Linked DNA regions of Granulimonas faecalis. The protein of the gene in region 2 interacts with the protein of the main gene of each other region in a pairwise test. Links are inferred from orthologs where the notes say so. Each region holds a gene or a part of one and is shown on either strand. Other genes may lie near its edges. The genes, in order: cysK and cysE.

Region 1 (15,499 bases), 220 kb from region 2 along the record:
GTTGTCGAGGCCCTCCATGGTGCCGGAGGTGTACACGGCGAACGTGGCGCCCACGGGGAGGTGGTCCTCCCACGGGATGGCGGCGGCGAGGTCGTAGAGGGTCTCGGCACCGGTCACGGGGCCGGACTCCACGACGGCGACGACGGAGCTGGCGATGCGGCTCCATAGGCAGGCGACGTATGCCCACTTGAGGGGACCCTCGAAGCCCACCTGACCCTGGAGCGGGCGCACGGAGGGCACGCCCAGGCTCTCGAGCTCTTGGGCGAGGAGGTGTTCCAGACCGGTGGGGCAGGTCGCGTAGAATCTCATGGTGCGCCTCTCTTGGGTTGTCAAGCAAAGTCAACCCATGCTACCGCTTGCGGCGTCCCGGGTGGGGGCGGGGCGGCGCGACCCCATGAAATAAGGCGGGACCCAAAGGCAGCGGAAAGCACGGGCGCCGGGCGCCCGGTACCCGCGCTCAGCGCGCCCAGGGGTGCCGACGAACGTCAAACCTACCGACACAGAGGGGGCGGCACGTGTGGGTGCCGGCCCCTCTGTGTCGGTGGCTTTGACTGTCCGCCGCTACTCCGAGGCGGCCTCGAGCCCTTCCTGCACCTGGCGGCGGAACTCCTCCCCGCACTTGACGAAGGTCTCGTAGCCCAGACCCTCGGACATCTCGCTCTCGATGGCGATCGAGGGGTCGTCCTTCTTCCTCATCACGAGCGTGTAGGTCCACTCCTCTGGGCAAATGATCTCCATGGCTGCTCCTCAGCAAAAACTAGAAATATATGAATACAATTAAATCACGTGATTACCAAAACGCGGTCCCGGGGCGTGGCTTTTCGGACCGACAACGAGCCCAAGGGGCCGTATTGGAGTGTGGAATCTCCAGGACGGCCCCTTGGGCTCACTGCGGTCTTTCGATGAGTGCCGGGAGGCCCCTCGGTGAGCGGTATGGGCACGCACGAAGCTTCCGTGTGCGAGAATCCGCGCACCGAGGGGCTCGAGGCCGCTCGCCGAAGCCGCTCATCGAGGGGCCAGGGGGTCCGGCTGGCTCCCGGCCCTACGCCTCGATGAGGGAGAGGTAGCGCTCGCCGGTGTCGGGCAGGACGGCCACGATGACGGCGCCCTCCATGTCCTCGCGGTTGGCGAGCTCCACGGCGGCGGACACCGCGGCGCCGGCGGAGATGCCCACGAGCAGCCCGAGCTGCTCGGCCAGGCGGTCCTTCATGGCGATGGCGTCGTCGCCGGTCACGGCGAGCACCTTGTCGACCACCTCGGCGTCGTAGTTGTCCGGCACGAAGTTGGCGCCGATGCCCTGGATCTTGTGGGGGCCGGCCTGGCCGCCCTCGAGGACGGGGGACTCGGCGGGCTCCACGGCAAAGACCTGGGCGGAGGGCTTCATCTCCTTGAGGAAGCGGCCGGTGCCGCTCACCGTGCCGCCGGTGCCCACGCCGGCCACCAAGGCGTCCACGGCGCCGTCGGTGTCGCGCCAGATCTCGGGCCCGGTGGTGCGGTAGTGGGCCAGGGGGTTCTCGGGGTTGGAGAACTGGCCCATCATCACGGCCCCGGGGGTCTCGGCCACGATCTGCTCGGCGCGCTCCACGGCCCCGGCCATGCCGGTGGCGCCGGGTGTGAGCTCGATCCTGGCGCCGTAGGCCGCGGCGAGCTTGCGGCGCTCCACGCTCATGGTCTCGGGCATGACGAGGACCATGCCGTAGCCGCGCTCGGCGGCCACCATGGCCAGGCCCACGCCGGTGTTGCCGCTGGTGGGCTCCACGATGGTGCCGCCCTCCTCCAGGGTGCCGTCGTTCTCGGCGGCGTCCACCATGGCCCGGGCCACGCGGTCCTTCACGGAGCCGCCGGGGTTGGCGGCCTCGTACTTGCCGAGCAGGGTCACGTCGCCGTCGCAGAGGAACGACAGGTCGATCAGGGGGGTGTCGCCGATGGCGGCGCTGACGCTGGTTGCGATACGCATGCTTTCCTCCAAAGCCGGTGCAAGGTGGCCGGTCGGCCATGGCTATAATCCTACCCCTTCTCAGGTATTAAATCCCGCCGGGAGCGGACTCCATGGTAGACCGCCAAAAGAAAGGGCCCCGCGGACGGGGCCCGGATGGGGGGCTGGACGGCCCGTGGGCGTCGAAGGCTACGCCAGCATCTCCGCCATGTCGGCCTCGGGCGTGGTGATGCCGCGGATGCCGAACCGCTCCTGCAGGATGCCGAGGACGTTGGGGCTCACGAAGGCCGGCAGGTCGGGGCCGAGGTAGATGTCCTCGACGCCCAGGGCGAGCAGGGTGAGCAGCACGCAGACGGCCTTCTGCTCGTACCAGGAGAGGACGAAGGACAGCGGGAGCTCGTTGACCGAGCAGCCGAAGGCCTCCGCGAGGGCGAGGGCCACCTGGATGGCGCCGTAGGCGTCGTTGCACTGGCCCATGTCGAGGATGCGGGGCAGCCCGGCCACCTCGCCGAGGTCGAGGTCGTTGAAGCGGTACTTGCCGCAGGCGAGGGTGAGCACCACGCTGTCGGCAGGGGTCTCCTCGACGAAGCGGGTGTAGTAGTTGCGGCCCGGCTTGGCGCCGTCGCAGCCGCCCACGAGGAAGAAGTGGCCGATGGCACCGTCCTTCACGGCCTGCACGATGGCGCCGGCGTTGTCGAGGACGGTCTTGCGGCCGAAGCCGCAGGTGACCTGGGTGCCCCCGTTGACGCCGGTCATCCCGTGGCGCTCGGGGTAGCCCCCGAGCTCGATGGCGCGCTCGATGACGGGGGTGAAGTCCTTGCGGCCGCCCCCGTCGGCGTCGATGTGGGTGCAGCCGGGGTAGGCCACGACCTCCGTGGTGAAGACGCGGTCTGCGTAGGAGTCCTTGGGGGGCATGAGGCAGTTGGTGGTCCAGACGATGGGCGCGGGGATGTCCCTGAACTCGCGCTGCTGGTTCTGCCACGCGGTGCCGAAGTTGCCCTTGAGCTGCGGGTGCTCCTTGAGCCTGGGGTAGGCGTGGGCGGGGAGCATCTCGCCGTGGGTATAGACGTTGACGCCGCGGCCGTCGGTCTGCTCGAGGATCTGCTCGAGGTCGCGGAGGTCGTGGCCGGTCACCACGATGAAGGGCCCGGGCTCGACGGCGAGGTCCACGGTGGTGGGCACGGGGTCGCCGTAGGTGGAGGTGTTGGCCTCGTCGAGCATGGCCATGCACTCCAGGTTCACGCGGCCGCACTCCAGCACGAGGTCGAGGAGGGCCTGCCGGTCGTCGGTGGCCGAGAGCCCGTAGAGGGCGCGGAAGAAGAAGCCGTCCACGGCCTGGGACCGGGCGCCGAGCATGGCGGCGTGGTAGGCGTAGGCCGCCATGCCCTGCAGGCCGAAGAGCAGGAGGCTCTTGAGGGAGCGGACGTCCTCGTCGGCGTTCCAGACGAGACCCATGTCGTAGGCGGGGTAGTCGGCGGCGTCCAGGCCGTGGCGGGCGCTCACATGGTCGATGCGCTCACGGATGGAGGCGATGAGGGCGTGCACGGCGTCGTCGTCGAAGCACACGTTGGTGATGCAGCAGAACAGCCCCTCGACCATGGGCAGCGAGGCGTGGGCGCAGGGGGAGGCCACACCGGCGTCGTGGACGCAGCGGGCGTAGGCGACGAGGTAGCCGGTGAGCTCGTCCTCGAGGTTTGAGGTGGTGGCGTGCTTGCCGCACACCCCCTGGTGCCATCGGCAGCCGGTGCCCCCGGCGGTCTGCTCGCATTGGAAGCAGAACATCTCGTGGGGCAGGGCGGCGGCGAGCTCAGCCTGGATCTCCTCGGTCTCCTGGGTGGTCATGGGGCTCCTTTCGGGGTGGGTGCCTGATGGGCCATACCCTAGGCCGTCGGCCGGCCATGGTATGTTGCGATTGCAACATAACGAGAAGGCTGAGGGGGACCCAAAATGGTTGAGAGCCGGCTGCTGGCGGGGGTGGGGGAGGGGGACCTCGACCGTCTGGCCCAGATGGTGGGCTTCTCCCTCAGGGGGTGCGCGCAGGGGGAGCGCCTCCTGTCGCGGGGGGACGTCGGGGTGTGGGCGGGCCTCGTGGTGGAGGGGCGCGTGCGCATGGAGGCCGCGGACGGCCTGGGTCAGACCGCGGTGATCGGCTGGGCCGCCCCGGGCGAGGTCTTCGCCGAGGCCTACGCGGTCCTTGGGGACGAGCCGCTCATGGTCGACGTGGTGGCCGACACCGACGGCCGTGTGCTGTGGTTCGACGCCGCCCGCCTCCTCGAGCTCTCCGGCGACCCCGTCTGTGCCCCCGTGGCCCGCAACCTCTCGGAGATCCTGGCCCGGCGCAACGTGGGCCTGTCGAGGCGGGCCCTCCATACGGCGCCCCGCACCATCCGGGGGAAGGTCATGGCCTACCTGACCGCCGCCCGGGAGGCGCGGGGGGTCGGGGAGGGGGAGTGGTTCGAGGTGCCCGTGGGCCGCCAGCAGCTCGCCGACTACCTCGGGGTCGACCGCAGCGCCCTCTCCCGGGAGCTGGGGCGCATGGCCAGGGAGGGGCTGGTGGCGGTGGCGGGCCGGAGGTTCAGGATAGGGGGCTGAGGGGCGAGGGATCCCTAGACGCAGGCCGCCGAGATGGCGTCCTTGAGCTCGTCGATGCCCTGGCCCTTCTCGGCCGAGGTGACCAGGACCGTCTCCGGGTCGATGTCGAGCTCCCGGGCGATGAGGGCCCGCTGGCGCTGCTGCTGGGCGCGGCTGAGCTTGTCGGCCTTGGTGAGCACCACCACGAAGGGGAAGCCGCCCTCCTTGAGGAAGCCCACCATCTCGTGGTCGAGCTTCTGGGGCTCGTGGCGGATGTCCACGAGCGAGACCACGAGGTTGAAGCTGCGCTCCTGGTCGAAGTAGCCGCCGATGAGGTCGGCCCAGCGTCTCTTCTCCGCGGCGCTCACCTTGGCGAAGCCGTAGCCCGGCAGGTCCACGAGGTAGATGCCGTCCACGTCGTAGAAGTTCACCGTGGCCGTCTTGCCCGGCTTGGAGCTCACCTTGGCGAGGGCCTTGCGGCCCACGAGGCGGTTGATGAGCGACGACTTGCCCACGTTGGAGCGCCCCACCACGGAGACCTCGGGTCGCTTGGCCTCGGGGATCTGATCTGGGGTGCCATAGGCCGCGCAGAACCGCGCGTGGGTGAAGTCGATCTTTTCCAAGGGTCCTCCCGGGTCGTCGCCTTGGGCCATGATACCCGCTCGGCCGCCTCAGGCGGTGCGGCCGCCCCCCCCCGAAGGCCCTGCAAATGCCGGACTCTTCTGTAAAAAAGGTGCGCGACCCTGAAGAGTGCCCAAAGCGGCAACAATCCATCTTGATAAACATAGAATGGGGCCAACCAGACGGCTGAACCGGGTTTGAACGCCCGTTCGTGACCCCTCAAACGGAAAGAGGTTTCCATGGACACCAAGATCCAGGAGCGCGCGCAGCTCTGGAAGGAGAACGTCGACGAGCCCGAGCTCGCCGCCGAGCTTGCCGACCTGCTTGCCAAGGACGACGACTCCATCGTCGACGCCTTCTACCGCGACCTCGAGTTCGGCACCGCCGGCCTCCGCGGCGTGCTGGGCGTGGGCACCAACCGCATGAACGTCTACACCGTCTCCCAGGCCACCCAGGGCCTGGCCGACTACCTCAACGCCCATTGCGAGAACCCCACCGTCGCCATCATGCGCGACTCCCGCAACAAGGGCGACGAGTTCGTGAAGGCCGCTGCCGGCGTGCTCGCGGCCAACGGCATCAAGAGCTTCGTTGCCCCGCGCATCGAGCCGGTCCCCGTGCTCTCCTTTACCACCCGCCACCTGGGCTGCGACGCCGGCATCGTGATCACCGCCTCCCACAACCCCGCGCCCTACAACGGCTACAAGGTCTATGGCCCCGACGGCTGCCAGATCGCAAACGAGGCCGCCGACGAGATCCAGGCCTCCATCGACGGTACCGATATCTTCGCCGGCGTCCGGTCCATGGACTTCGGCGAGGCGCAGGAGAAGGGCCTTGTCGAGTGGGTCGGCGACGACGTCATCGACGCCTACCTCGACGCCATCCAGACCGTCTCCGTGCCCGGCTGCGTGGCCGAGGACGGCTCCTTCAAGGTGGTCTACACCCCGCTCAACGGCAGCGGCCTCGAGTGCGTCACCAAGATCCTGTCGCGCGTTGGCATCGACAACGTCGTCGTGGTGCCCGAGCAGAGGGAGCCTAACGGCGACTTCCCCACGTGCCCCTACCCCAACCCCGAGATCCGCGAGGCGCTGCAGAAGGGCCTGGAGCTCTGCGACGAGGTCAAGCCCGACCTCCTGCTGGCCACCGACCCCGACGCCGACCGCGTGGGCATCGCCGTGCCCCACGACGGCGACTACAAGCTGCTCTCCGGCAACGAGGTGGGCGTCCTGCTCGTCGACTGGCTCGCCCGCCTGAAGCAGGAGGCCGGCGAGGACGTCTCCCGTAAGGTCGTCGTCTCCACCATCGTCTCCTCCGCCATGCCCGACGCTTTGGCCGGCAAGTACGGCTTCGAGATGCGCCGCGTGCTCACCGGCTTCAAGTACATCGGCGGCCAGATCGACATGCTCACCTCCAAGGGTGAGGGCGACCGCTACCTGCTGGGCTTCGAGGAGTCCTACGGCTACCTGGCCGGGACCCATGCTCGCGACAAGGACGCCGTGGTCACCTCCATGCTCATCTGCGAGATGGCCGGCTGGTACGCCAGGCAGGGCAAGGACCTCTACGAGGCCATGGACGGGCTCTACCGCGAGCTCGGCTTCTACCTCAACGGCGTGGTCAACGTCACCTTCGAGGGCGCTGCCGGCGCCGACAAGATGGCCCGGATCATGAAGGGCCTCCGTGCCCAGCAGCCGCTGACCATCGCCGGCTACGACGTCGAGGGCTGCACCGACTACGCGGGGTGCGTTGAGATGCCCATCCTCAACAAGGACCCCGAGGACCCCGCGCAGACCCTGCCCGCGGCCAACGTGCTCGAGTACCGCCTCGCCGGCGGCCACAAGGTCATCGTGCGCCCCTCCGGCACCGAGCCCAAGATCAAGGCCTACCTGTTCACCACCGGCGCCACCCGCGAGGACGCCGAGGCCGTCCAGGACAAGCTGGCCGTCGCCGCCAAGGAGAGCCTGTTGGCCTAGGAATCCCTCCTTCATCTGCATCAAGCGCACCTGAAAAAGGCTGAGGGCGACCTGGTACACGCCGGGCCGCCCTCAGTCGTTTTCAGGTGCAGGGGGGGAGATGATGAGGTGCTACGCCTTGGCGGGCTGCACCGTCAGGGCCGTCGCGACGTCGGACGCCACGGTGGCGGGGTCCCACTGGTGCGAGGAGTTCCCGCTCGACGTGGGGTCGTGCACCGTGACGGCACCGTTGTCGCCCGGGGTCACGAGCACCCAGTGCGGCGTCGCGCCGAGAGCGCCGCCGCCGGTCTGTGCCAGCACGTAGGTGTCGTCGCCGAGGGCCTTCGCCAGGGCGTCGCCCGTGGCCGCGGTACCCGGCGCGGCTGCCTGGTCGGGGCCGTCGCCCTCGGGGGAGTCCTGGCCCGCGTCCTGCCCGGGGGCCGCGGTGCCGGCGAGGTCGAGTGCCGCCACGGCGAGCCCGAGGTCGCCGCCCTTCTCGGTGAAGAACGAGGCGTCGGTGCCCGAGTCGCCGGAGGCCTTGCCGGCGTCGGTAGCCGCCTGGGCGATGGTCGCGGGGGTCTGGTCGGCGTTCCCAAGGAGGGCGATGCGGGCCATGGCGCAGGCGATGGGGCCCGAGCCGGTCACGGCGAGCGGGGAGCCGCCGTAGTCGAGGTAGCCCCAGCGGGCGTCCCAGCCGTAGAGCGCTGGGACCTCGCCTTGGGCCACGGCGTCGTCGTAGGGCTGGGCGGTGTCGTGGTCTGAGGACGTCCAGCCGTAGACGAAGCCCACGGCGCCGGGCTCGGCGAGGGCGAGCCGGATGAGGGGCTCGGGGTACTCGGAGCCGCGCTCCGCGATCTCGGCCAGCTGGGAGTCGCGGGAGAGGGCCTGCCTGAGCGAGTTCTGGAGGTCGTCGGGCAGGTCCTGGGACACCGCGGGGCCTTGGTCCCGCGAGGGCGCCGACGACACGCACGAGACCACCGAGGAGACGACGAGCACCACCGCCACGAGGACGACGGCCACAAGGACGATGAGGCGCGGGTCGAGCGCGCCCAGGCGCCCGCGGCGCCCGGCGAAGTTGATGGGGTGGCGCTGGAGCTGGTAGCCGCTCGCGTTGCGGCGGCGTTGGGCCGGGGTCTGGTAGCCGCGGCCGTGCAGCTGCGGCGGCTGGCCCTGGGCACGTCTCCGCGAGGAGGACCGGCTGCCGTGGCTTGAGCGACGCCCGGACCCGTTGCCCAGGGGCGGACGCCCGTTTCCCATCTGCGGACTCTCGTTCACGGGACCTCCCGTATCATTTACGAATCTTGTTCCTCGGGTAACCAATCATAAACCCTCGGCCGGCGAGGACGCCTTTGTCAGGGACCCTGCAAAAGGGCCGACGGCGCCGATCCAGCCGTCCGCCGACGCTTTGGTACCGTCCGCCGGACATGTTTTGTTACGAAGTCGATAATTGAGGGGAAATACTGCCCTCAAAAGGTCCAGACAGGGGCAAACTGCCTGCAAGCCGACCAGCTCGACCGAGCGGCCCCGGTTCATGCGCCACGATGAATGGCGCGCCGAGGAAACCAAGGCAAAGGTGATTTTTTTGGTCAAGGGACGCAACAACAGGCAGGATGCCATCCGCGAGATCGTGCGCGGCAAGAGCATTCGCACCCAGCGCGTCCTTGTCCAAGAGCTTGAGGACGCCGGCTATGCCTGCACCCAGGCCACGGTCTCCCGCGACATCGCCGACATGGGCCTGCGCAAGCTGCCCGAGGGCGTGTACGTCCTCGCCGAGGACCTCCACCTCCAGCGCATGGTCTCCGAGCTCGTGACCGACGTCAACCACTCCGGCAACCTCGTGCTCGTCAAGGCGCAGCCCGGCACCGCGTCGGGCATCGCCGCGGCCATCGACGCCGCGGACCTCCCAGAGGTCGTCGGGACCCTCGCCGGCAACGACACCATCCTGGTGGTCGCGACCTCCCCCGAGAGCGCGGAGGCGTTCGAGGGCCACATCAACAAGCTCCGCAACTTCCGATGATGGCGGCCATCCGGTAGGCCTCGAGCCTCCGGGTGTCCGCGCCCCAGACCCCAGGCGACGCCTGTCCGGCGCCCGTCTGGCCGCGCATGCCCCGCCGAGGCGGTGCGTGCGTCTGTCTTCAAGCAAAGACCCGCTCACACAACAGAACAGCCTGGGACGGCCCCTCCTCGCGGGGGACCGTCGTCGACGGCACCCATCGTCAAGGAGCAGAGCCATGACCGCTACCGCCACCGCTACCGCCACCGCCAACACCGCCGCCCCCAAGGGAAAGGTCGTCCTCGCCTATTCCGGCGGTCTCGACACCTCCTGCCTCATCCCCTGGCTCCAAGACCAGGGCTTTGAGGTCGTCACCGCCATCGCCGCCCTCGGACAGCCCGGCTCCTCGGACATCGACCACATCGCCCAGAAGGCCGTCTCCCTCGGCGCCACCGCCTCCTACGCCGTCGACATGCGCGAGGAGTTCTGCGAGGACGTCTGCGCCTGTGCCATCAAGGCCAACGGCATGTACGAGAACCGCTACCCGCTCCTCTCCGCCCTGTCCCGCCCCGTCATCTGCAAGCACCTCGTGGACATCGCCCACAAGGAGGGTGCCGTGGCCATCGCCCACGGCTGCACCGGGAAGGGCAACGACCAGGTACGCTTCGAGCTGGAGTGCAAGGCCCTGGACCCCGACCTCGAGATCCTCGGGCCCGTGCGCGACTGGGACCTCCTCACCCGCTCCCAGGAGATCGAGTACTGCGCCGACCACGGCATCTTCATCGAGGTGACCAAGTCCTCGCCCTACTCCATCGACGAGAACGTGTGGGGCCGCGCCATCGAGTGCGGTGTGCTCGAGAACCCCTGGAACGAGCCGCCCTGCGACGCCTGGGTCATGACCGTCGACCCCATCGAGGCCCCCGACCAGCCCTGCGACGTCGTGGTCTCGTTCGAGTCGGGCAGGCCCGTGGCCCTCAACGGCGAGCCCATGGCCATGCTCGCCCTCATCGGCAAGCTCAACAACATCGCCGGCGGCAACGGCTTCGGGCGCATCGACATGATCGAGGACCGCGTCATCGGCATCAAGAGCCGCGAGTGCTACGAGCAGCCCGCCGCCCTCGCCCTCATCACCGCTCACAAGCACCTCGAGTCGCTCTGCCTGCCCGGCGACGTCCTGGCCGTCAAGCTGCAGCTCGAGCACGAGTGGGCCAAGCAGGTCTACGGCGGCCTCTGGTTCAGCCCCCTCAAGGACGCCCTCGACTCCTTCTTCGAGTCCACCCAGCAGACCGTCACCGGCGACGTGCGCCTGCGCTTCTACAAGGGTTCCTGCACCGTCACCGGCGTCAAGAGCGACAGCTCCATGTACGACTTCGGCCTCGCCACCTACGACGAGGGCGACACCTACGACCGCTCCGCCGCCAAGGGCTTCATGGATCTCTACGGCTTGCCCAACAAGGTGTGGGCCCAGCGCACCCTGGGCCAGGGAGCTCCCTGCGACGCCCCTGCGGCCGCCTGCGACCCCAAGCCTCTCGTGGTGAGCGTGGAGCCCTCCGGCGCCGCCGCCAAGGTCACCCTGTACAAGTAGACGAAAATCCGAGGTGGACGACCCATGGAAAGCCAGCAGAACCAAGCCCCGAAGCCCCTCTGGTCAGGCCGCTTCGACGCCACGCCCTCGGGCGAGCTTGAGCTCTTCGGGGCGTCGCTGACGTTCGACCGGCGCCTGTGGCGCGAGGACATCGCCGGATCCGTCGCCCACGCCACGATGCTCGGCCGTCAGGGCGTGCTCGACGAGGCCGACGTGGACGCCATCCGCGCCGGGCTCGCCCGGATTGCCGACGAGATCGAGGCCGGCACGTTCGTCTTCGACCCCACGGTGGACGAGGACGTGCACATGGCCATCGAGCGCGTGCTCACCGAGCGCATCGGCCCGGCGGGCGGGCGGCTCCACACCGGGCGGTCGCGCAACGACCAGACCGTCACCGACGGCCGCCTCGCGGCCAAGGGCTTCGCGGCCTCGTTGCATGACGCCGCCCTCGACCTCGTGGCCGCCCTCGCGGAGCGGGCGGAGGGGGAGTCCGGCGTCGTGATGCCCGGATACACGCACCTCCAGCCCGCCCAGCCGGTCCTCCTGTCCCACCACCTGCTGGCCTACGCGTGGATGCTCCTGCGCGACTGCCGCCGCTTCGACGCGGCCCTCGACGCCGCGGACGCCTCGCCGCTCGGCTCGGCGGCCCTGGCCGGCACCACCTACCCGCTGGACCGCGCCATGACGGCCGGGGCCATGGGCTTCTCCTCGGTCATCCCCAACTCCATGGACGCCGTGGCCGACCGCGACTTCGTGTGCGACCTCGTCTACGCCTGCTCCATGTGTCAGATGCACCTCTCGCGCCTCTGCGAGGAGCTCATCGTCTGGTCCACGGCGGAGTTCGGCTTCGTGGAGATGGACGACGCCCACTCCACGGGGTCGTCCATCATGCCGCAGAAGAAGAACCCCGACTTCTGTGAGCTTGTGCGCGGCAAGACCGGCCGCGTCTACGGCGACCTCGTCTCCATCCTCACGGTCCTCAAGGGCATCCCGCTCACCTACGACAAGGACCTCCAGGAGGACAAGGAGCCCATGTTCGACGCCTTCGACACCGTGCTGGGCTCGCTCCATGCCGTCACGGGCATGGTGCGCACCATGAGGGTGAGGTCCGACCGCATGGCCGAGGCGGCCCACGAGGGCTTCATGGCGGCCACGGACCTCGCCGACTACCTCGTGGGCAAGGGCATGCCGTTCCGGGAGGCCCACGGCGTGGTGGGCCGCGTGGTGGCCGACTGCGTCAAGGCCGGCGTGACGCTCCAGGATCTCACGGCCGAGGAGCTCCGCAGCTGGTCGCCGCTCTTCGGCGACGATGCCCCCGATGCCGTGGCCATCGACGCCGTGGTCTCGCGGCGCACCACGTTCGGAGGCACCGCCCCCGACGCCGTGGCCGAGCAGCTCGCCCTCCTCAAGGAGGCTGTTGCGGGGGAGGCGCGCTAGGGGTCCGCGGCCCGCGCGGCTGGGGTCGTCCTCCAGATGGACCGCCCCCTGATGGGGGGCACTTAGGGGTTCCCAAAGAAGAGGGGCCCGGCGACCGTCTCGATCGCCGGGCCCCTTGTTCGGTTCCCTGTGGGGGTGCCGGGCAGGGCGCCCGCGGCGTCAGCCCGTCGGGGTCGTGCCGCCCGCGGTATCGCCTCCGGCCCCGCCGTTGCCGCCGGCGCCACCGCCCGTATCTCCGCCGGTGCCTGTGCCGCCGTTGCCGCCCGTGCCTCCGGTGCCGGTGCCTCCCGCTGCATCGCCGCCGGTGGCCCCGCCCTGGGAGGGCGTCGTGGGTGTCGTGGCGCCGCCCTGGCCCTGCCCGTTGTCGGTGGGTGCCGTGGGCTGCTCGGTCGTCGTGGTGGTCGTGGTCTCCTCTGTCACCGTGGTCTCCTCAGGGGGCGTCTGGGCGGCGCGGGACGACGACCTGGAGCCGCCGTTCGAGGAGGACCCGGTGTTCTTGGCAAACGACCAGGTGCTGTTGGCCTTGTAGGTGGGCCTGGCGTCGGCGTCGGGGAACTCTGCCCTGGGGGTGTCTCCCAGGTAGGCCTTCACGAACTGGCCGAAGATGGGGCACGAGCTGTTGGAGGGGTGGCCGTCGGAGCCGTCGATGAAGACGGTCTTGGAGGAGTCGGGGTAGCCCGTCCACACCGCCACGGCGATCTGGGGCGTGTAACCGCAGAACCACAGGTTGTCGGCGTACTCGGTGGTGCCCGTCTTGCCGGCGATGGGCTGGTCGATGCCGTAGGACGACACCACCTTGGCCGTGCCGCTCCCGGAGGTGACCACGCCCTCGAGGACGTCGGTGGCCGCCGCCGCCACTGCGGGGTCGAGGGCCTGGGTGGGCGTGTCCTTGTGCTCGTAGACCTGGTTGCCGTTGCGGTCCTCGATCTTGGTGATGGCCACGGCGTCGCGGTGCACGCCGCCGGAGGCCAGGGTCGAGTAGGCCTCGGCCATCTGGATGACGGGGACGGGGATGGTGCCCAGGGTGATGGAGTCGTAGGCGGGGAGGTCCTCGGTGATGCCCATGTCCTTGGCGCACTTGACGATGCTCTGGCCGCCGACGGCCTGGGCCACCTGGACGTAGCCGGTGTTGGAGGAGAGCTCGGTGGCTTTCCTCAGCGTGATGGTGCCGTATGAGACGCCGCCGTAGTTCTTGACGGTCCAATTGGACGAGACTTTGAGCGGTGAGTTGCAGTTGAGGTAGACGTCGGGGTCCATGCCGTCTCGAATGGCCGCCACGAGCGTAAAGGCCTTGAACGAGGAGCCCGGCTGGCGCATGCCCTGGGTGGCCAGGTTCACCTGGTTCTTGGAGAAGTCGCTGCCGCCCACCATGGCCTTGATGTAGCCCGTGGAGGGGTCCACGGCCACGAGGGCGCTCTCGAGGCCCTCCTGGCCGATGGCCTCCAGGCGGTCGGACACGGCCTTCTGCGCCTCCTGCTGGGCGTCGGGGTCGATGGTGGTGTAGACCTTGAGGCCGCCCTTCATGACGGTGTCGCTGGAGAAGTCCTCCGACAGCACTTCCTTGATGTACTGCGTCCAGTAGGGGTAGACGCCGGTATTCGACATGGTGTTGGACCCCGGGTTGAGCTCCAAAGGCGTGTTGTGGGCCTCGTCGTACTCCTCTTGCGAGATGTCGCCGGCGTCCAGCATGCGCTTGAGCACGAGGTTGCGGCGCTTGACGGAGGCCTCGGGGTTTTGGGTGGGGTCGAACATGGTGGGGGAGTTGGGGATGCCCACGAGAAGGGCGGCCTGGGCCAGGGTGAGGTCCTTGGCCGTGGTGTTGAAGTAGGTCTTGGCCGCAGCCTCGATGCCGTAGGCGCCGTTGCCGTAGTAAATGGTGTTCAAGTACATGTTGAGGATCTGGTCCTTGGAGTACTTCTTCTCCATCTCCACGGCGATGTAGGCCTCGCGCACCTTGCGCTTGAGGGTGCGGTCGAACTGCTCGTCGGAGAGCACTGTGTTGCGCACGAGCTGCTGGTCGATGGTGGAGGCGCCCTCGGAACCGCCGACAAGCGTCACAAGCGCCGCGCGGGCGATGCCTTGGGGGTCGACGCCGTTGTGCTGGTAGAAGCGGATGTCCTCGGTGTCGACGGTGCCCGTGAGCACGTAGGGCGAGATCTCGGAGAGCTCAACGTTGCGCCGGTTCTCGGCCATGAACTCCGCGATGACGTTGCCCTTGGAGTCGTAGACCGTGGTGGGCTCCGACACCACGTAGGCGTCTGGCGAGTCGAAGTCGGGAAGGTCTTGGAGCCACCCCTCCACGATGGAGCCGACGGAAAAGGCAAGGGCGATGACGACGAGGGCTATGAAACCAAAGAGTCCGGCTGCGCCGAACCCAGCGATGTGGGTGCGTGAGTGCTTGCGGGCACGTCGCGTCCTGATTCCCATGTAGCGACCTCCTTTGGGGGCTTGGTCGCTAGTCATTATCAAGGAACCGAGGGCCGAAGGGGCCTGCTTGTGCGTGTCTCCACGGCATTTTGGAAACGGTGGGGGTTCTCGGAGCCGATGCGCAGAAAATGGCCCCTCGTTCGTCAGGCTGTTTTCAGTGGTTTTGATAGCGGTTATACTTCGGCCCATATGAAACGACGCAACGAAACAGGAGGGGCTTGAATGAAGGAGAAACGCGAGGTCCGCAGCAAGAACCCCGGCCTCAAGCGCGCCTTTAAAAGAGCCGCCGTCTCCGCCTGTGCGGCCGCTGCGGTCTCGTTGGCCTTGGCGGTGCCGGCCTTTGCCGCCTGCGGTCCGGTGGTGCTCGACGCGGGCCACGGCGGCGGCGATTCTGGCGCGGTGGGAAACGGCCTCACGGAGAGCAACCTCACGTGGAGGATCACCAAGTACGCCGAGGAGCGCCTTAAGCAGCTGGGCATCCCCACGGTCATGGCGCGCGCCTCGGAGAACTCAAATCCGTCGCTCTACCAGCGCAACAAGGTGGCGCAGGATGTGAAGGCGCGAGCCATCGTCTCGTTTCACATCAACAGCGGCGGCGGCACCGGCGCCGAGGTGCTCGTGGCCAACAACGCCGCATACAACAATTTCTGCGCCTCTGAGACCCAGTCGTTCGGCCGCGACGTGCTGTCGCGACTCTCGTCTCTGGGCCTCTACAATCGCGGGAACAAGCCGCGCGACTACCCGTCGGGCTCCACGGTGTCGCTCTATGCGAGCGCCCAGTCGTCCGACTATTACGCCATCGTGCGCAATGCCCGCGCTTCGGGCTTTTCGGGCGCCATCATCGAGCACGGCTTCATCGACAGGGGCGACGACGCCCTCAAGTTCAAGAGCGATGCCTTTTTGAAGCAGCTTGGCTATGCCGACGCCGAGGCCATCGCCCGTCAGTGGCCCAACAGCTACAGCCGGCCTGCCGCCAGCTCCTA
Region 2 (11,338 bases):
ATCTCGGAGCGGACCTCTCCGAAGTAGGAGGTGGCACGCTTGATGAGACCGGGCTTGCCGGACTTGGCGGCCTTGGCGGGGGCCTTGGAGCCCTCGGACTTGGCCGGGGCCTTCTCGGGGGCCTTCTCGGCCATGATCTGGGCCTGGGCCTCGTTGCGCTGACGCTCGGCCTGACGTGCCTTGCGGGCGGCTCGTTTGTTGCGGTCCTTCTTGGCCATGGGGCTCATGTCCTCCACAAAGCTCGGACTTCTCGACTAGACATTAAAAACCGGCCCGTCCCTATAGGGAGGGCCGGTGAATTGGCTGGCAGCCCAGGTAGGACTCGAACCCACAACAAACGGTTTTGGAGACCGCCGCTCTACCATTGGAGCTACTGGGCTGTGTGAGACTCTATTCTAGCGCGTCTCTTTGTGCAGCGTGTGGTGACGGCACCACCGGCAGTACTTTTTGAGCTCCATGCGCTCAGGATGGGTGCTCTTGTTCTTGTAGGTGGTGTAATTGCGACGCTTGCAATCGGTGCACGCAAGGGTGACGAGAGTACGCATGAATGGATTCCTTCCCAAGTACCGGACATGGCCGCTCTTACGTCACAGCCATGCGCGAGTGATTACGCTACCACCCCGCCGGTAAGCCGTCAACAGAGATGGCCCACCAAATCCTACGTTCACGGGATGGGCACGGCAGAGGTGGGAACGGTCGGCAACAAAAAAGCCCGGCACTCGAGGTGCCGGGCTTTCACGATCGAGGAAGCGAGTTACTCGATGATGGTGGCAACACGGCCGTCGCCCACGGTGTGGCCGCCCTCGCGGATGGCGAAGCGGAGGCCCTCCTCCATGGCGATCGGGTAGATGAGCTCACCGGTGATGGTGACGTGGTCGCCAGGCATGGCCATCTCGACACCCTCGGGGAGGGAGATGTTACCGGTGACGTCGGTGGTGCGGAAGTAGAACTGCGGACGGTAGCCGTTGAAGAACGGGGTGTGACGGCCGCCCTCCTCCTTGGTCAGGACGTAGACCTCGGCGGTGAACTTCTTGTGCGGGGTCACCGAGCCGGGCTTGCAGAGGACCTGGCCGCGCTCGATCTCCTCGCGCTTGACGCCGCGGAGCAGGATGCCCACGTTGTCGCCGGCCTCGCAGAAGTCCATGGACTTGCGGAACATCTCGATGCCGGTGGCCACGGAGTTGGAGGTGGGCTTGATGCCCACGATCTCGACCGGGTCGTTGAGGCGGAGCTGGCCGCGCTCGACACGGCCGGTGGCGACGGTGCCGCGGCCGGAGATGGTCATGACGTCCTCGACGGCCATCAGGAACGGCTTCTCGTTGTCACGGGCGGGGGTGGGGATGTAGTTGTCCACCTCGGTCATGAGGGCGCGGATCTGCTCGACCCACTTCTCGTCGCCCTCGAGGGCGCCGAGGGCGGAGCCGCGGATGATGGGGAGGTCGTCGCCCGGGAAGTCGTACTCGGACAGGAGGTCGCGGGTCTCCATCTCGACGAGGTCGATGAGCTCCTCATCGTCCACCATGTCGCACTTGTTCAGGAACACGACGATGTAGGGCACGCCGACCTGACGGGCGAGCAGGATGTGCTCGCGGGTCTGGGCCATGGGGCCGTCGGTGGCGGCGATGACCAGGATGGCGCCATCCATCTGGGCGGCACCCGAGATCATGTTCTTGATGTAGTCGGCGTGGCCGGGGCAGTCGACGTGGGCGTAGTGACGGTTCTCGGTCTCGTACTCCACGTGGGCGACGGAGATGGTGATGCCACGCTCGCGCTCCTCGGGGGCCTTGTCGATGTCCTCGAACGCGGTGAAGTTGGCGCGGCAGCCAGGGGTCTCGGAGAGAACCTTGGTGATCGCGGCGGTCAGCGTGGTCTTGCCGTGGTCGACGTGGCCGATGGTGCCGATATTGACATGCGGCTTAGTACGCTCGAACTTCTCCTTGGCCATGTGCCATCCTCCTTCTGGAAACAGGACTTCCCGCTTCGCAGCCATTGATGCCTACGTGCTAAATATGTCTAGCGGCCCCCGGAGGGACCGCAAGATAACCTGGTAGCGGTGACTGGATTCGAACCAGTGACGCCGCGGGTATGAACCGCGTGCTCTGACCAACTGAGCTACACCGCCATGCTTGAAATGGAGCCCGCGACCGGATTTGAACCGGTGACCTCTTCGTTACCAACGAAGTGCTCTACCGACTGAGCTACACGGGCATGGTGGGGATGCTTGGACTCGAACCAAGGAACCCATAGGGAGCGGATTTACAGTCCGCCGCAGTTGCCGCTGTGCCACATCCCCATCCGTTTTCAAGCCGCGCTGCCAGGTGCTGGACCCACAACGCGCTAGTGATACTACGCCCGGGGCAAATCCGTGTCAACGTATACCCCGGACCCGGGTGTATCCATACCATCGTTTCTGCACAACCCCAGCTAGACAACCCTATACGACCGCCATTACGGGGGTTTCCGATCGGAGGCGCCACCCACGCACCCAAATCGTACCGAGAAAAAAGGCGGCCCGCGGGCCGCCTTCGTCGGTGGGTGGAGCTGATGGTCGGATTCGAACCGACAACCGTCCGATTACAAGTCGGGTGCTCTGCCGTTGGAGCTACATCAGCGCAGGGACGATGATAGCGCTTAGACCCGGCGCCCGAGCAGTGCGTTGAGCTTGGCCGCCGTCTCGGGGTCCAGGCGGTCCTCCAGGCTCATGCGGGACCACGTGCGCTCCTCGCGCTCCCGCTCGATGGACCGGTTCATGGCCGCCACCTCGTGCACGAGCATACGGCTCGACACGCGGGTGACGCCCGGCCCCTCCACCGTGGCCTGGATCGTGCCGTCGGAGGTGACCACCGTGACCCGGCGGCCGGAGTCGCGCGCCTCGGTCACAAGCCCCTCGATGACGGTGTCCGCCGAGACGCCCCTGCGGGAGAAGACCTCCCGCACGCCGCCGCGCCTCGTCTCGGGGCGGTGCTCCCCGCGATTGTTGGCGCCGTCGTAGACGATGACGGCCTCGTACTCGTGCTGGGCGTAGGCGGCGACGTCGGCCAGGAGCGCCTCGCGGGCGCGGCCGAACGGGTCGGTGCCGAGGCGCTCGGGCACGGAGCCGTCGGGCTCGTCGAAGAGGTCCTGGTAGCGGGGGTCGGCGAAGAGCACGTTGTAGCCGTCCACCACGAGGAGGGCCCGAGGGGCCCCCTTAACCACGGTCGACGCCCCCCTCGCGGCCGGCCTCCCGGAGGCGCCGCATCCACTCGTAGGCCATGACCGTGGCGGCCTGGGCCACGTTGAGCGACTCCACGCGGCCGCGCTGGGGCAGGCGGCACGAGAAGTCGCAGCGGTCGAGGAGCAGGCGGCTCACGCCGGTCTGCTCGTTGCCCATGACCAGGCAGAAGCGACCGCCGAGCGGCGCGTCCCAGACGTCCTGCTCGGCGTGCTCGGTGGCCGCGCCGGCCCAGAACCCGGCCTCCTTGAGGCGGTCCACCGCCGTGGCGAGGTTGGAGACGCGCGCGATCGGCACGTGGAGCACGGCCCCGGCCGACGTCTTGTAGGCCCCCACGCCCACGGAGGCGGCGCGGGCCTTGGGGATCACGACGCCGGCGGCGCCCGCGACCTCGGCGGAGCGCACGATGGCGCCGAAGTTGCCCTCGTCGGTCACATGGTCGAGCACGAGCACGAGCGCGTCGCCGTCGCCGGCGGCCGCCACGACGTCCTCGAGGTCGGCGTAGGGGAAGTCATCGAGCTCCACGACCACGCCCTGATGGGCGCCGTGACTCGACATGGCGTCGAGGCGGGCCTTGGAGCAGATGTCCACCTCCACGCCGTCGGCCTCGAAGGTGGCGGCGAGCCGGGCGAGCTTGGGGTCCTGGCTGCCCTTGTTGAGGGCGATGTGGGCGCGCCTCACGGGCACGCCGGCGGCAAGGGCCTCGTCGACGGCGCGGCGGCCCTCCACGAGCACGCGCTCCTCGGCACGCGGCTGCCGGCGGGCGGCCTGCGGGCTCCCCTTGCCCTGGGCACCCCTGCGGCGGTCCCCCTTGGGGGCCTTGGGCGCCTGAGGGCCCGCCTTGCCGGCGAGGCCCGCCTTGCGGCCGTCGCGGCCCCTCCACTGGCGGCCGTCCTCGCTGCTCCAGGCGCGGGGGGCCTGGCCACGGCCCCGGCCGCGCCTCCCCTGCTGCCCGTTGCCCTGCTGGCCCCTGGGGCCCTGGTTCTTGGACGCCATGGTCAGCGCCCCCCTTCCTGACGGGTGATGCGGGTGCCGGCCTGGGTGTCCTCCACCACGAGGCCGAGGTCCGAGACGGCATCGCGGATGGCGTCGGCGCGCGCCCAGTCCTTCGCGGCGCGGGCCGCGGCGCGGGCGTCCACGAGGGCCGCCACGGCGCCGTCGACGTCGTCGCCGTCGAAGCCCACGAGGTCGCGGGCCACGTCCACGAGCCCGGCGGGCAGCGGGTCGGCCTGAGGCCGGACGCTCTCCAGGCCGAGCACCTCGAGGAGCTCCACGAGGGTGTCGGAGGCGCGCAGCAGCGTGGAGGTGCACGCCCCCGCCCCGGCGGCGTCGAGGTAGGCGTTGGCCTGGTTGGCGAGGGAGAAGACGGCGGCGAGGGCCGAGGACGTGTTGAAGTCGTCGTCCATGGCCGAGGTGAAGCCGTCGCGGGCGGCGTCGATGGCGTCGGACAGGGCCTGGGCGGCGTCGCCGCCGCAGCTGGAGCCGTCGGAGTTCTCGGCCGCCCAGCGCAGGTTCCTCGCCGTGGTGCGCAGGCGCTCCAGCGCGCCCACGCAGCCGTCGAGGCGCTCGAACGAGAAGTCGAGCGACGAGCGGTAGTGGGTCTGGAGCATGAGGAGGCGCACGGCGTCGGCCGGGTAGCGGTCGAGGACCTCCTTGAGCGTGTGGAAGTTGCCGAGCGACTTGCTCATCTTCTCGCCGTCGACGCGGAGCATGCCCGTGTGCATCCACAGGTTGGCCAGCGGCTCGTGCCAGCGGCAGCAGGCCTGGGCGCTCTCGTTCTCGTGGTGCGGGAACACGAGGTCGGAGCCGCCGCCGTGGATGTCGATGGGTGTGCCGAGGTAGCGGTGGACCATGGCGGCGCACTCGGTGTGCCAACCGGGGCGCCCCTCGCCCCACGGCGACTCCCAGCTGGGCTCGCCGGGTTTGGCCGCCTTCCAGAGGGCGAAGTCGAGGGGGTCGCGCTTGTCGGAGTTCTCCTCGATGCGGGCGCCCACGAGCAGCTCGTCGACGTTGCGGCCCGAGACGCGGCCGTAGGTCTCGCAGCTGCGCACGGAGAAGTACACGTCGCCCGAGGGCACGGCGTAGGCGTTGCCCTGGTCGATGAGGCCCGAGATCATGGAGACCATGGCGTCGATCTCCTGGGTGGCGCGGGGCCGGATGTCGGGGGCCAGCACGTTGAGGCGCCCCATCTGCTCGATGAAGGCGTCGGAGTAGGTGCGGGCGAGCTCGGCGGCGGTGACGCCCTCCTCGTTCGCGCGCTGGATGATCTTGTCGTCGACGTCGGTCAGGTTCTGCGCGAAGCGCACCTGGTAGCCCTTGTAGACGAGGTAACGGCGGATGACGTCGAACGCGAGGAACGTCCTGCCGTTGCCGATGTGGATCTGGTCGTAGACCGTGGGGCCGCACACGTACATGGAGATGTGCCCGGGCTCCACGGGGACGAGCTCCTCCTTGCGGTGGGTCTGGGTGTTGTAGACGAGCATGGTCACTCCTCAGTGCCGCTGGGTGCCTGGGCGGCTTCGCCGCCGTCAGGTTGGAATCGTACATCTTGGGAGGGGGCCGCCTGGGCGGTGAGGGCGGCCACCTGCTCCTCGAGCTGGGAGATGCGCGCCGTCAGGATCTCGACGGTCTGCTCCATGGGGTCGGGCAGGTACTGGCGCCGGCGGTCCGTGTGGGCCGGCTGCGTGCGCACCCGCACGCCGCAGCGCGTGGTCACGTGCCCGGGGACGCCCACCACGGTGCAGCCGGCCGGGACGTCCTTCACCACCACGGCGCCGCCGCCCACCTTGGAGCCGTCGCCCAGGGTGATGTCGCCGAGCACGGCGGCCCCCACGCCCACGGTGACGTTGTCGCCCAGGGTGGGGTGGCGCTTGCCGGTCTGCTTGCCGGTGCCCCCCAGGGTGACGCCCTGGTAGATCATGCAGTCGTCGCCGACGATCGTGGTCTCCCCCACCACGATGCCGCTGCCGTGGTCGATGAGGAAGCGGCGGCCGATGGTGGCGCCGGGGTGTATCTCGACCCCGAACCGGTGGCGGCTCCACGTGGAGAGGGTGCGGGCCAGGAAGCGGTGGCCGTGGGTCCAGAGCCAGTGCTGACGCCGGTAGGCCCACACGGCGCGCATGCCGGGCGAGTTGACGAGGATGGAGATGGTGGACGTGGCCGCCGGGTCGTGCTCCCGGAAGGCGCGGACGTCCTCGCGTATGGAATCGAACATGGGTGTCCCATCGACGGGGCGGTTCGGGAGGTCGGCGGGGCGCCTAGGGGCGCTCCATGAGGCAGACCGCCCAGGCCTCGATGCCCTCCTCGCGGCCCACGAAGCCGAGGCGCTCGGTCGTGGTGGCCTTGAGTCCCACGCGGGAGACGTCGCATCCCATGGCGCGGGCCATGGCGGAGCGCATGGCGTCGCGGTGCGGGGCGAGGCGGGGGGCCTGGGCGGCGACGGTACAGTCGCAGTCGAGGAGTTCGTACCCAGCCTCCCGCGCGAACCCCATGACGCGGGACAGCAGGACGAGGGAGTCCGCGCCGGCGTAGGCGGGGTCGTCGTCGGGGAAGAGACGGCCGATGTCGCCCAGGCGGCAGGCGCCGCAGACGGCGTCCATGAGGGCGTGGGTCACGACGTCGGCGTCCGAGTGGCCCGCGAGGCCTCGGTCGCAGGGCACGACGACGCCGCCCAGCACGAGGGGGCGCCCCTCGCAGAAGGCGTGCACGTCGTAGCCGTGGCCGATGGAGAGGGCCATGTCACTCCCCTTCCCGCTCGGCGGCCAGGAGGGCGGCCTCGACGACGGCCAGGTCCTCCGGGTAGGTGAGCTTGAGGTTGTTGCGCTGGGCGTCCACCACGGCCACGGGGAGCCCCATGGCCTCCACGAGGGAGGCGTCGTCGGTGCCCACGGAGCGGGCGCGCCGGTGGGCGGCGCGGATGACCTCGATGGGGAACGCCTGGGGCGTCTGCACGACCCAGAGGTTGCCGCGGTCGGGCGTGGCGGACACGGTGCCGTCCCGGACCACCTTGACGGTGTCGGTGCAGGGGCAGCCGGCCACGGCGCCGCCCAGCGAGGCGTCGGCCCGCAGGCGGGCGGCCACGGCCTCGAAGGTATGGGGGCGCACGAGGGGCCGGGCGCCGTCGTGGAAGGCCACGAGGGGGACCTCGGACGAGACGGCGTCGAGACCCGCGGCGCAGCTCGCCTGGCGGTCGTCGCCGCCGGGGACCACCGCGACGGGGAGCGCCAGGGGCAGGCCGGCCACGAGGGCCTCCATAGCGGCGAGGTCGGCGGGGCGGCAGACGAGCACGAGCGCGGCCACGGAGGGGGCGGCGTCGGCGGCGAGGAGCGACCACGCGACGAGCGGGCGGCCGGCGACCTCGACGAGGGCCTTGCCGCCCGGGTGGCCGAACCGCTCCCCGGAGCCGGCGGCGACCACCACCACGGTGAGGTCCGCGCCCGGGTCGGGCGCGGCGACGGCGGCGGGCCGCGCCTCGGCCTGGCAACGGCAGCGGCTCATTCCTTCCTGCCCCACATGCGGTAGAGGCTGTCGGCCAGGATGCCGGGGTTCTTGACGCCGATGTCGTCGAGGCGGCTCGGGTTGTCCTCGATGTCGTCCATGAGCTCCTGGAGGCTGCCGTACTCGTCCACGATCTTGTCGGCCATGCCCTCGCGCACCACGGAGATGCGCGACAGGGTGCGCAGGCCCAGGGGCGCCATGATGGAGTCCTCGCCGAGGCCCTCGTAGCCGAGCATGGCGCCCACGCGCTTGAACGAGTGGAGCTGCGCGGCGTCGAGCTCGTGGAACTGGCGGCGCACCTCCCGGGCGGTCTCCTCGGAGGAGTCGCGGGCGTAGTCGCGGATCATGAGGGTGTACTCGTCGTCCATGTCGCCCACGAGCTGCTCGCGCTGCATGGCGATGGTGCGGCCCTCGCTGCCGAGCTGGTCGATGAGGTCGTCGAGCTCGTCGGCGGCCGTCATGAGCACCTCGAAGTACGAGAAGATCTTGGAGATGTCGGCCAGGGTGACGTAGTTGTCGAGCTCGAGCGTGGTGAGGCGCAGCAGGTTGCGGTCCAGCGCCTGGCGCGTGGACTGGAGGGTCACCAGCAGCTGGTTGACCATGTCCATGATCTCCTGGACGGTCTTGATCTGGAAGGAGCGGCCGTCGAGGTAGACGTTGACCACCTGGCGGCGCTCGGAGACCGAGATGACCATGGCGTTGGTGAGGATGCTCATGCGCGCGGCCGTGCGGTGGCGCATGCCGGTCTCGGAGGTGGGGAGCGACGGGTCGGGGTTGAGGTGGAAGTTCGCCCGCTTGATCTGGGTGAGGTCCTTGTCGATGACGATGGCCCCGTCCATCTTGGAGAGCTCGAACAGGCGGTTGGCCGTGAACGAGATGTTGAGCGGGAAGCCGTCGTCGCCGGCGGCCAGGACGGCGTCGACGTCGCCCACGCAGATGAGGGCGCCGAGCCGGCCGGCGATGATCATGTCAAGGGCGCGGCGCAAGGCCGTGCCCGGCGCTGTCTGGCGCATGGCGCACTCCATGCGCTCGTCCAGGGACAGCGACCGGTCGCAGAAATCCCCCATGAAGACCCTTCTGTCCGAAGCGCCCCGCGACGCGCGGCACGCCCCTTAACCCTAACAAAGCGGGCGGGCGCCGTGGGGGCGCGGCGGGGCTGCGACAGAGGTCCCACAGAGGGAGAGGTCCCACAGAGCGGCGCCCGGCCCCGCGGGGTGCGGGACCGGGCGCACGGTCGGGTTCGCCTGGAAGGCCCGTCAGGCCGAGGCCTCCTGGGAGCCGGCCCCGGAGCCCTTGGCGAGGGCGCTCCGGCCGGGTGCGCCGCCGGGGGCCGGCAGGCGCGACATGGTCTCGCGGACGGTCTTCTCAGGGATCTCGCCGGCCACGTGGTCGAAGACGAGGGCGCCGTCGCGGACGTCCACGGAGACGACCTCGCCCCTCTCCCACCTCCCCTCGAGGAGCTCCTCGGCGAGCGGGTCCTCGATGAGGGTCTGGATGGCGCGGCGAAGCGGGCGGGCGCCGTAGACCTGGTCGGTGCCCTCCTTGGCCACGAGGTCGCGGGCGGCGTCTGTGAGCTCGATGGACATGCCCTCGTCCACGAGGCGGTCGCGGAGCTCCCGCACCATGAGGTCGACGATGGAGCGGAGCTGGTCCCTCTCGAGCGACTTGAAGACCACGACCTCGTCCACGCGGTTGAGGAACTCGGGGCGGAACTGCCGCTTGAGCTCGCCGGTGACGCGCTGTTTGATCTCGCGGTCCGAGAGGCCCTTGCCCGAGGCGCCGAAGCCCATGGGCGTGGTGGTGGCGATCTCGCGGGCGCCGATGTTGCTCGTCATGATGATGACGGTGTTGGAGAAGTCCACCTTGCGGCCCTGGCCGTCGGTGAGCCGGCCCTCGTCCAGGATCTGGAGGAGGATGTTGAAGACGTCAGGGTGCGCCTTCTCGATCTCGTCGAACAGCACCACCGAGTACGGGCGGCGCCGGACGGCCTTGGTGAGCTCGCCGCCCTCGTCGTAGCCCACGTATCCCGGAGGGGCGCCCACGAGCTTGGAGACGGCGAACTTCTCCATGAACTCGCTCATGTCGTACGTGATGAGGGCGTCCTCGCTGCCGAAGAGGAACTCGGCGAGCGACTTGGCCAGCTCCGTCTTGCCCACGCCCGAGGGGCCCAGGAAGATGAAGGAGCCGCCGGGGCGGCGCGGGTCCTTGAGCGGCGAGCGGCTGCGGCGGATGGCGCGGGACACCGAGCTCACGGCCTCGTCCTGGCCGATGACGCGCTCATGGAGCACGGACTCGGCGCGCAGGAGCTTGGAGGCCTCGGCCTCGGTGAGGTTGGACACCGGGACGCCGGTGATGAAGCTCACGACGTCGGCGATGTCGGCCGAGGAGACCTCCACCGTGACGGCGTCGAGCTCGGCGTGCCACTGGGCCTCGAGCTCCTCGCGGCGGCCGGTGAGCTCCTTCTCGCGGTCGCGCAGACGGGCGGCCTCCTCGAACTCCTGGGCCTTGGCGGCGCGGGACTTCTCCTCGGCCACGGAGGCGAGCTCCGCGTCGCACTCGACGATGGCGTCGGGTACCACGATCTTGTGCACGCGGGTGCGGGCGCCGGCCTCGTCGATGACGTCGATGGCCTTGTCGGGCAGGAAGCGGTCCTGGATGTAGCGGTTGGACAGCACGACGGCGTCCACGAGCGCCTCATCGGTGTAGCGGACGTGGTGATGCTCCTCGTAGCGGTCCTTGAGGCCCTTGAGGATGGTCACGGTGTCGGCCACGGAGGGCTCGTTGATGTAGACGGGCTGGAAGCGGCGCTCGAAGGCGGAGTCCTTCTCGATGTGCTTGCGGTACTCCTCGGCGGTGGTGGCGCCGATGACCTGGATCTCGCCGCGGGACAGCGGCGGCTTGAGGATCGAGGCGGCGTCGATGGAGCCCTCGGCGGAGCCGGCGCCGATGAGGGTGTGGATCTCGTCGATGAACAGGATGTCGCTCTCGGACTCCATGACCTCGTTGACCACCCGCTTGAGGCGCTCCTCGAACTCGCCGCGGTACTTGGAGCCGGCGACGAGGGCGGCCACGTCGAGCGTCCAGATCTGCTTGCCGCGCAGGACCTCGGGCACGTTGCCGTCGGCCACGAGCTGGGCGAGCCCCTCGGCGATGGCGGTCTTGCCCACACCGGGGTCGCCGAGGATCAGCGGGTTGTTCTTCTGGCGGCGCGCCAGCACCTGCATGACGCGCTCCACCTCGGAGTCGCGGCCGATGACCGGGTCGAGCCGGCCGTCGGCGGCCAGCTTGGTGAGGTTGCGGCCGTACTCCTCGAGCATGGAGCCCTCGCCGGGACCCTGGCCGCCGGCCACGTCGGCGCCGGAGCGGACGTCGGCCATGGCCGGGCGCATGCGACTCTCGGACGAGCCGGCGGTCAGCCGGTCCACGGCGTTGCGCACGGCGTCGCCGGAGATGCCCATGCGGGTGAGCGCCTCCATGGCCACGCCGTTGCCCTCGCGGACGATGCCGAGCAGCAGGTGCTCGGTGGAGATGTAGGACTGGCCGCGGGTGATGGTCTCACGGTAGGCCCCCTCCAGCACCCGCTTGGCGCGGGGCGTGAAGGGGATGTGGCCGCCGGGGACGGGCTCGGCC

The links.
Region 1: the proteins of cysE (region 2) and cysK interact in binary tests that used the Escherichia coli proteins (3 or more experiments, as listed by UniProt). The link is inferred for Granulimonas faecalis from one-to-one orthologs.

Annotation. Positions count from the first base shown.
Region 1 is NZ_BQKC01000001.1:727,779-743,277, forward strand. The notes cover bases 1-2,852. They hold cysK (cysteine synthase A), read right to left. Parts: upstream 1,958-2,852; coding sequence 1,043-1,957; downstream 1-1,042. Other genes in these bases: rlmKL (bifunctional 23S rRNA (guanine(2069)-N(7))-methyltransferase RlmK/23S rRNA (guanine(2445)-N(2))-methyltransferase RlmL), read right to left, coding at 1-309; OR600_RS03335 (hypothetical protein), read right to left, coding at 562-738; hcp (hydroxylamine reductase), read right to left, coding at 2,126-2,852. Outside these bases: more of hcp, read right to left, coding at 2,853-3,778; OR600_RS03350 (Crp/Fnr family transcriptional regulator), read left to right, coding at 3,884-4,528; yihA (ribosome biogenesis GTP-binding protein YihA/YsxC), read right to left, coding at 4,543-5,160; OR600_RS03360 (phospho-sugar mutase), read left to right, coding at 5,368-7,095; OR600_RS03365 (hypothetical protein), read right to left, coding at 7,207-8,349; OR600_RS03370 (arginine repressor), read left to right, coding at 8,657-9,091; OR600_RS03375 (argininosuccinate synthase), read left to right, coding at 9,306-10,652; argH (argininosuccinate lyase), read left to right, coding at 10,677-12,089; OR600_RS03385 (transglycosylase domain-containing protein), read right to left, coding at 12,249-14,516; OR600_RS03390 (N-acetylmuramoyl-L-alanine amidase), read left to right, coding at 14,739-15,499.
Region 2 is NZ_BQKC01000001.1:506,508-517,845, reverse strand. Bases 4,562-7,535 are described here. They hold cysE (serine O-acetyltransferase), read right to left. Parts: upstream 6,426-7,535; coding sequence 5,697-6,425; downstream 4,562-5,696. Other genes in these bases: ispD (2-C-methyl-D-erythritol 4-phosphate cytidylyltransferase), read right to left, coding at 6,950-7,535; ispF (2-C-methyl-D-erythritol 2,4-cyclodiphosphate synthase), read right to left, coding at 6,469-6,948; cysS (cysteine--tRNA ligase), read right to left, coding at 4,562-5,694. Outside these bases: preprotein translocase subunit SecE, read right to left, coding at 1-218; rpmG (50S ribosomal protein L33), read right to left, coding at 396-545; tuf (elongation factor Tu), read right to left, coding at 755-1,945; OR600_RS02270 (NYN domain-containing protein), read right to left, coding at 2,632-3,195; 23S rRNA (guanosine(2251)-2'-O)-methyltransferase RlmB, read right to left, coding at 3,188-4,207; more of cysS, read right to left, coding at 4,210-4,561; more of ispD, read right to left, coding at 7,536-7,708; DNA integrity scanning diadenylate cyclase DisA, read right to left, coding at 7,705-8,775; OR600_RS02235 (ATP-dependent Clp protease ATP-binding subunit), read right to left, coding at 8,965-11,338.